One region of the Mesorhizobium sp. M0587 genome, then DNA from elsewhere that is predicted to be linked to it. Evidence: predicted binding sites of a transcription regulator. Region 1 holds the regulator's gene; the other holds the start of a gene.
What was found. The regulator PhoB, encoded in region 1, activates phosphate uptake and scavenging genes when phosphate is short. The targets are predictions, from matches to a motif close to TGTCATNNANCTGTCAT.
Positions count from the first base shown of each region.

Region 2: the regulator PhoB is predicted to act here: its motif matches at 1,107-1,123, upstream of olsB (l-ornithine N(alpha)-acyltransferase).

Region 1 is NZ_JAMYQP010000035.1:6,514-9,924, forward strand. It holds gene NKI49_RS25570 (ROK family protein) at 1-768, shown strand, start outside; gene phoB (phosphate regulon transcriptional regulator PhoB) at 1,099-1,788, opposite strand; gene phoU (phosphate signaling complex protein PhoU) at 1,807-2,514, opposite strand; gene pstB (phosphate ABC transporter ATP-binding protein PstB) at 2,552-3,376, opposite strand; gene pstA (phosphate ABC transporter permease PstA) at 3,392-3,411, opposite strand, start outside.
Region 2 is NZ_JAMYQP010000027.1:1,290-4,700, forward strand. It holds gene NKI49_RS22195 (response regulator) at 1-1,003, shown strand, start outside; gene olsB (l-ornithine N(alpha)-acyltransferase) at 1,175-2,062, shown strand; gene NKI49_RS22205 (trimeric intracellular cation channel family protein) at 2,128-2,760, opposite strand; gene grpE (nucleotide exchange factor GrpE) at 2,883-3,411, opposite strand, start outside.

The DNA of each region.
Region 1 (3,411 bases):
GACACCGATGCGCGGTCCATGCTGTGGTCGCCGATCACGCCGCAGACCGATATCGCCTTCGCCGACATACTCGAGGCCGAGTTCGGCATTCCCGCCACCACGGAGAATGACTGCAACATGATGGCGGTGGCGCTGCGCTGGCGCGATCCCCAGCGCTATCGCGACGACTTCATAGCCATCCTGCTTTCCCACGGCATCGGCATGGGCCTGGTGCTGAAAGGCGAACTGTTCACCGGCACCCATTCCTCGGGCGGCGAGTTCGGCCACATGATCCATTGGCCGGGCGGCGCCCTCTGCCGCTGCGGACGGCGCGGCTGCGTCGAGGCCTATGCCGGCAATTATGCGATCTGGCGCAATGCGAGGCAGCTTGGCGAGGACACCGAACCGGTCGACGTCAGCGACGCCGACATGCGTACGCTGGCGGCTTCGGCGCGCGAAAAAGACGGACCGGAGCGCGAGGCCTATCGCAAGGCCGGCGAGGCGCTCGGCTATGGCCTCGGCAGCCTGTTCGCGCTGATCGACCCGGCGCCTGTCGCCATGGTCGGCGTCAGCGCCGCCGCCTTCGACCTGATCGAGCCGGCACTGCGCGAGGCCATCGCCCAGACCGCCGGCGGCCAGCACTCGGAATCGATTTCCTTCGACACCGAGCCCAACGAACTGCCGCTGATCAGGGAAGGTTGCGCCATGCGCGCGCTGACCTTCGTCGACCAGGAGATTTTCGCGCCTGGCGTGCAGGCGAGAACTGGCACTGGAAAGAACGTAGCCTGAGTGGCGTCCGCCGTCGATGCCGCAGACCATCGTCGACTTTGGATATTGCCGAAGTCGTCCCAATGTCGTCATCCTAGGGCGGAGCAAGGAGCGCAGCGACGCGGCGCAGACCCGAGGATCCTGCGACCGTAGTCGTGGAGTGCAGGGGAGCAGAATTCTGCATCGTGGCAGCACTCCGAAGTCGCGGCATGGATCCTCGGGTCTGCGCTGCGTCGCTACGCTCCTTGCTACGCCCGTGGATGACGAAGTGACTGCCGTTTTCGGCTAGTCGCAAAACCTCCGAGACCCGCCTTCGGAAGCCCAATCTGACGGAACTTCCGCGCCAAAGACCTAATCTTCCCTGATCGCGTAGCCGGCGCCGCGAATGGTGCGGATGACATCGGGCATGCGGCCATTGTTGACCGCCTTGCGCAGCCGGCCGACATGCACGTCCACCGTGCGTTCGTCGATGTAGATCGTCTCGCCCCAGACATTGTCGAGCAGTTGGCTGCGCGAGAACACGCGGCCGGGATGGCGCATCATGAATTCGAGCAGGCGGAATTCGGTCGGCCCGAGCCGGATCTCGCTTTTCTTGCGATAGACCCGGTGCGATTCGCGGTCGAGCACGATGTCGCCGACCTTGAGCACGCTGGACAGCACCTCCGGCTTGGCGCGGCGCAGCAGCGCCTTGACCCGGGCCATGAATTCCGGCGTCGAGAACGGCTTGACCAGATAGTCGTCGGCCCCGGTGGAAAGGCCGCGCACGCGGTCGCTTTCCTCGCCGCGCGCCGTCAGCATGATGATCGGCAATCGCTCGGTCTCGGCGCGCATTCGCAGGCGCCGGCAGAGTTCGATGCCGGAAACCGCCGGCACCATCCAGTCGAGCACCAGAAGGTCCGGCACGTTTTCCTGCAGCCGGATCTCGGCTTCGTCGCCGCGCGTCACCACCTCGACCTGGTAACCCTCGGATTCCAGATTGTAGCGGAGCAGCACGCCTAACGGCTCCTCGTCCTCCACCACCATGATGCGCGGCGCGATCATCGCCCGGTCACCCCGCCGTCAGGCCGCCGGCGCCGACATCGCCGTTTCGTCCTGCTTCGGGCGATTGGCGGGCAGTTGCGTACCGGTCAGGACATAATAGGCATTTTCGGCGATGTTGGTCACATGGTCGCCGATGCGTTCCAGATTCTTGGCGCAGAACAACAGATGCGTGCAAGCGGTGATGTTGCGCGGATCTTCCATCATGTAGGTCAGCAGTTCGCGGAACACCGAGGTGTATTTGACGTCGATGCGCTCGTCGTTGGCCCGCAGCGTCGTCAGCGCGGCGGCATCGCGCGCCGCATATTCCTCGATCACGCCCTGCACCTGGATCAGCACCAACTGCGCCATCGCGTCGATGGAATGCGACAGGTCGCGCGGCGTGGCGGCGAGGCCGACCGTGCCGACGCGCTTGGCGATGTTCTTGGCAAGATCGCCGATGCGTTCGAGGTCGCCGGCCATGCGGATCGAGCCGACGACGTGACGCAGGTCGTCGGCCATCGGTTGACGCTTGGCGATCAGCGTGATGGCGCGGTCGTCGAGCTCGCGCTGGCGCGCATCCATGATCGCGTCATCGGAGACGACGCGTTGCGCGAGAGCGTTGTCGGTGTTCAGCAGCGCTTTGGTGGCGCCGCCGACCATCGAACTGGCGAGGTCGCCCATGTCGCTGATCAGCCTGCTGATCTGCCCTAGATCCTCGTCGAAGGCTGCGACTGTGTGTTCGGCCATGACCTTGTCCTCGTGTCTGTAAATTCGCCCGGACTGCTCAACCGAACCGGCCGGTGATATAGTCCTGGGTGCGCTTGTCGTCGGGAGTGGTGAACATCTTGTCGGTAGCGCCCTCCTCGACCAGATAGCCGAGATGGAACATCGCCGTGCGCTGCGACACACGCGCTGCCTGCTGCATCGAGTGGGTGACGATGACGATCGTGTAGTTCTGGCGCAATTCGTCGATAAGTTCCTCGACGCGCGCGGTGGCGATCGGGTCAAGCGCCGAGCAGGGCTCGTCCATAAGGATCACCTCTGGCGAAACCGCGATGGCGCGCGCAATGCACAGGCGCTGTTGCTGGCCGCCGGAAAGACCGGTGCCCGGCTCTTGCAGGCGATCCTTCACCTCGTTCCAGATCGCCGCCTTTTTCAGGCTCGATTCGACAATCTGGTCCATGTCGGCCTTGCCCTTGGCCAAGCCGTGGATGCGTGGACCGTAAGCGACGTTCTCGTATATCGACTTCGGGAACGGATTGGGCTTCTGGAACACCATGCCGACGCGAGCTCTGAGTTCGACGACGTCGATGTTTTTGTCGTAGATGTCCTCGTCGTCCAACGTGATCCTGCCGGTTACCCGCGCCGAGTCTATGGTGTCGTTCATGCGGTTGAGGCAACGCAGGAAGGTGGATTTGCCGCAGCCGGAGGGGCCGATCAGCGCCGTCACCTGGTTCTGGCGGACGTCGAGATTGACGTCGAACAGCGCCTGCTTCTCGCCGTAGAACACGCCGACCTTGTCGCCGCGCATCTTGATCACTTCGTTCGACTTGGCGCTCATCTTGTCGCCCACCGCGTTTTCGAGGGACTGTTCGGTCATGATGTTCATACCAGATGCCTTCTTTTACCAGCGCCGTTCGAAGC
Region 2 (3,411 bases), on a different contig from region 1:
CGAGCAGGCCGACGGCACCTCGACGCGCACCCATGGCGGGGCGGGTCTGGGACTTGCCATCTCCAGGCGCCTGGTGGCCGCCATGGGCGGCACGATTTCGGTCTCCAGCCGGCTTGGCCAGGGATCGGAATTCGTCTTCGAAATTCCCGCCATTTCGGCCACCGAGCCGCCACAGAACCGGCTGAACGCGCTTGCCGGCAGGCGCGCGGTGATCCTGTCCAAGAACGCCACCGAGGCCGACGCCATCGCAATGACCATTCGTGCCAGCGGCGGCGCGGCCGATGTCTCCACCACGGTCGCGCAGGCCGCGTCCTTAGCCGACGGCTGCGACGTGCTTCTGATCGATGCGGCGATGGAAGGCGGTGACGGCAGGCTGCTCAAGCGGCTGCGCCAGAGCGGTTTTTCCGATTGCGAGGCGATTACGCTGATCGCGCCGACCGATCGCGGCATGCTTGGCGAATTCCGCGCCAACGGTTATGCGACCTTCCTTGCCCGACCGGTGCGCGGCGGGACACTTTTGCGTGTCCTTCTGAGCAGCCATGCGCCGGCACCTGCCCAGCCGCAGCCGGAAAAGCGCCGCACCGCGGCGTTTCGCGCCGCCGGCGACCGCCAACAGGGCCTGTCCGTGCTGATAGCCGAGGACAATGACATCAACGCCATGCTTGCCCGCGCCACGCTCCTGAAAGCGGGGCATCGCGTCAAGGTGGTCGGCAACGGCAAGGCCGCCGTCGAGGCCGTCATCGGCGCCGGGCACAAGCAGCGTTTCGACGTGGTGTTGATGGACCTGCACATGCCGGTCATGGACGGGCTGGACGCCATTGCCGCCATTCGCCGCCATGAGGAGGAAACAGCCGTGCCGCCGGTGCCGATCATGGTGCTGTCGGCAGACAGCCAGGAAAAGACCCGCCATGCCGTGCTTGCCCACGGCGCCAGCGGCTTCGTCACCAAGCCGCTCGACCCCGACGCCCTGGTCAACGCAGTCGAAGGACAGGTCGCCGCCTGAGCCGGTTTTCTCCGGCACGCGGCGACAGCTCCTTCTGTAGCATAGCCGGTTGACGGCATTCGCCAGCCGACGAAGTATTGCCCGCGACCTCGTATCACGGTACTGTCACAATCCTGTTGCACCTACACCGTATCCCCGTGCCAAGAGGGATGGCTCGAAGGAGAATCACTCGTGCATACAGTTATGCCGGAATGTGACACTCGGCCGAACGGCAGCAGCGCCTTGCTCGCCGGACGTAAGGTCGATTCCGTCATGAAGGGCGCAGCACTCGGCCGCATAGGCAATCTCGAAGTGCGGCTCGCCCGCAACGAGGCCGAGATCGCGGCCGCGCAGGAAGTGCGCTACCGGGTGTTCTACGACGAACTGGGCGCCAGGAAAGATCTGTTTCCGGTGCAGGATCGCCGTGATGCCGACCGGTTCGATCCCCACTGCGACCATCTGCTCGTCTTCGACACCTCGCTTTCCGGTCCCGAACACCGCCGCATCGTCGGCACTTACCGGCTGCTGCGGCAAGAGATCGCGGCCGCCGCAGGAGGCTTTTATTCCGAAGGCGAATTCGAGTTGACCAAGCTCATCGCCCGCCACCCAGGCCAGCGCTTTCTCGAACTCGGCCGCTCCTGCGTATTGCCCGAATACCGCTCCAAGCGCACCATCGAGGCGTTGTGGCAAGGCATCTGGGCCTACATAAACCATTACGAAATCGGTGTGATGACCGGCTGCGCCTCCTTCCACGGCACCGTGCCGGCGGCGCATGCCGAGGCGCTCACCTATCTTGCCCATCATTGCCGGACCAACTCGGCCTGGGACGTGCGCGCCGTGTCGGGGCGCTACTGCTCGATGGATCTGATGCCGATCGAGGCAGTCAATGCCAAGGCAGCGATTGCGGCAATGCCGCCCTTGGTCAAGGGTTACCTGCGCGTCGGCGCCCGCATCGGCGACGGCTGCGTCGTCGACCGCGAATTCTCGACGGTCGACGTCTTCGTGGTGATGCCGGTCAAGGAAATTGGCGCCCGCTACGTCAACTACTATGGCGGAGAGGCGCAGCGCTTCGCTGCCTGATGCTGGCGAATAGCGAGAGCTACGCCGCAATTCTGCGAACTGCTACTCCCTACTCCCCTTCATTCTCACGGAATATCTTCCGGCCGTCGACCGGGCCGGCTCTTGTAGGACGGAAAGGCCCAGCCGAATTTGAGCGCGCCGCCGCGCACCACGAAGGCCGCGGCAAAGCCGATCAGCCCAGACGCCAGGGGCGGCAGCCCGGCAAGATCCCCGAGCGTGAACAGGGCCGCACCGGCGAGTGCCGCGGTAACGTAGATTTCAGGCCGCAAGAGCACCGACGGTTCGCCGGCCAGCAGATCGCGCAGGATACCGCCGAAGGTGGCGGTGAGCACGCCGGTGATGGTCGCAACGACCGGCGAACCGGTGATGGCAAGGCCTTTGGCGGCGCCCATCACCGAAAACGCAGCCAGACCGACAGCGTCGAGCCAAAGCAGCAATTTCCGGCGCGACTCGACCCGGTGCGCGCTGAAGAAGACCAGCGTCGCAACCGCCGCGCAGATCAGCACATAGCTGGGGTTGGCGACCCAGAACACCGGCAGGTTGAGGATGACATCGCGAAACGTACCGCCGCCGATTCCGGTGACGCTGGCCAGGAACAGGAAACCGATGATGTCGATCTGCTTGCGCGAGGCGGCAAGCGCCCCCGTCGCGGCGAAGACGGCAACGCCGGCATAGTCGAGAAGCGCGATCGGGTTCATGGCGGGCCAAGGAAATAGGGAATAGGGAATAGGGAATAGGATTAGAATTATCACGAAGTCGTACGATTGATACGGCCCCGTTTTACCTACTGCCCTACTGCCCTACTGCCTATTCCCTTGACCTACGCATCCTTCTCGGCCTGCTCATTGACCGGTCCCGGCTCGACAGGCGCTTCGGAAGCCGCGACCTTCGGGCCGCCCTTGGCTACGCCGACCATGGCCGGGCGCAGCACGCGCTCGCCGATCGAATAGCCCGGCTGCACGACCTGGACCACCGTGTTGGCCGGCACGTCGGGATTGGGTACTTCGAACATCGCCTGATGGAAATTGGGATCGAACTTCTCGCCTTCGGGAGTAAGCTTCTTGACCCCGTGCCGCTCCAGGGCCGACAGCATGGCGCGCTCGGTCAGGTCGACGCCTTCGATCAGCGCCTTGAAGCCGGCATCGCCCGATGCTTTGGCCTCGGCCGGTATGGCGTCGAGCGCTCGGCGCAGATTGTCCGACACCGACAGCATGTCGCGGGCGAAATTCGCAACCGCGTAGGTGCGCGCGTCATGCACGTCACGCGCGGTGCGGCGGCGCAGGTTTTCCATCTCGGCCGCTACGCGCAGCGCGCGGTCCTTCAATTCCTCGTTTTCCTTCAGCAACCGC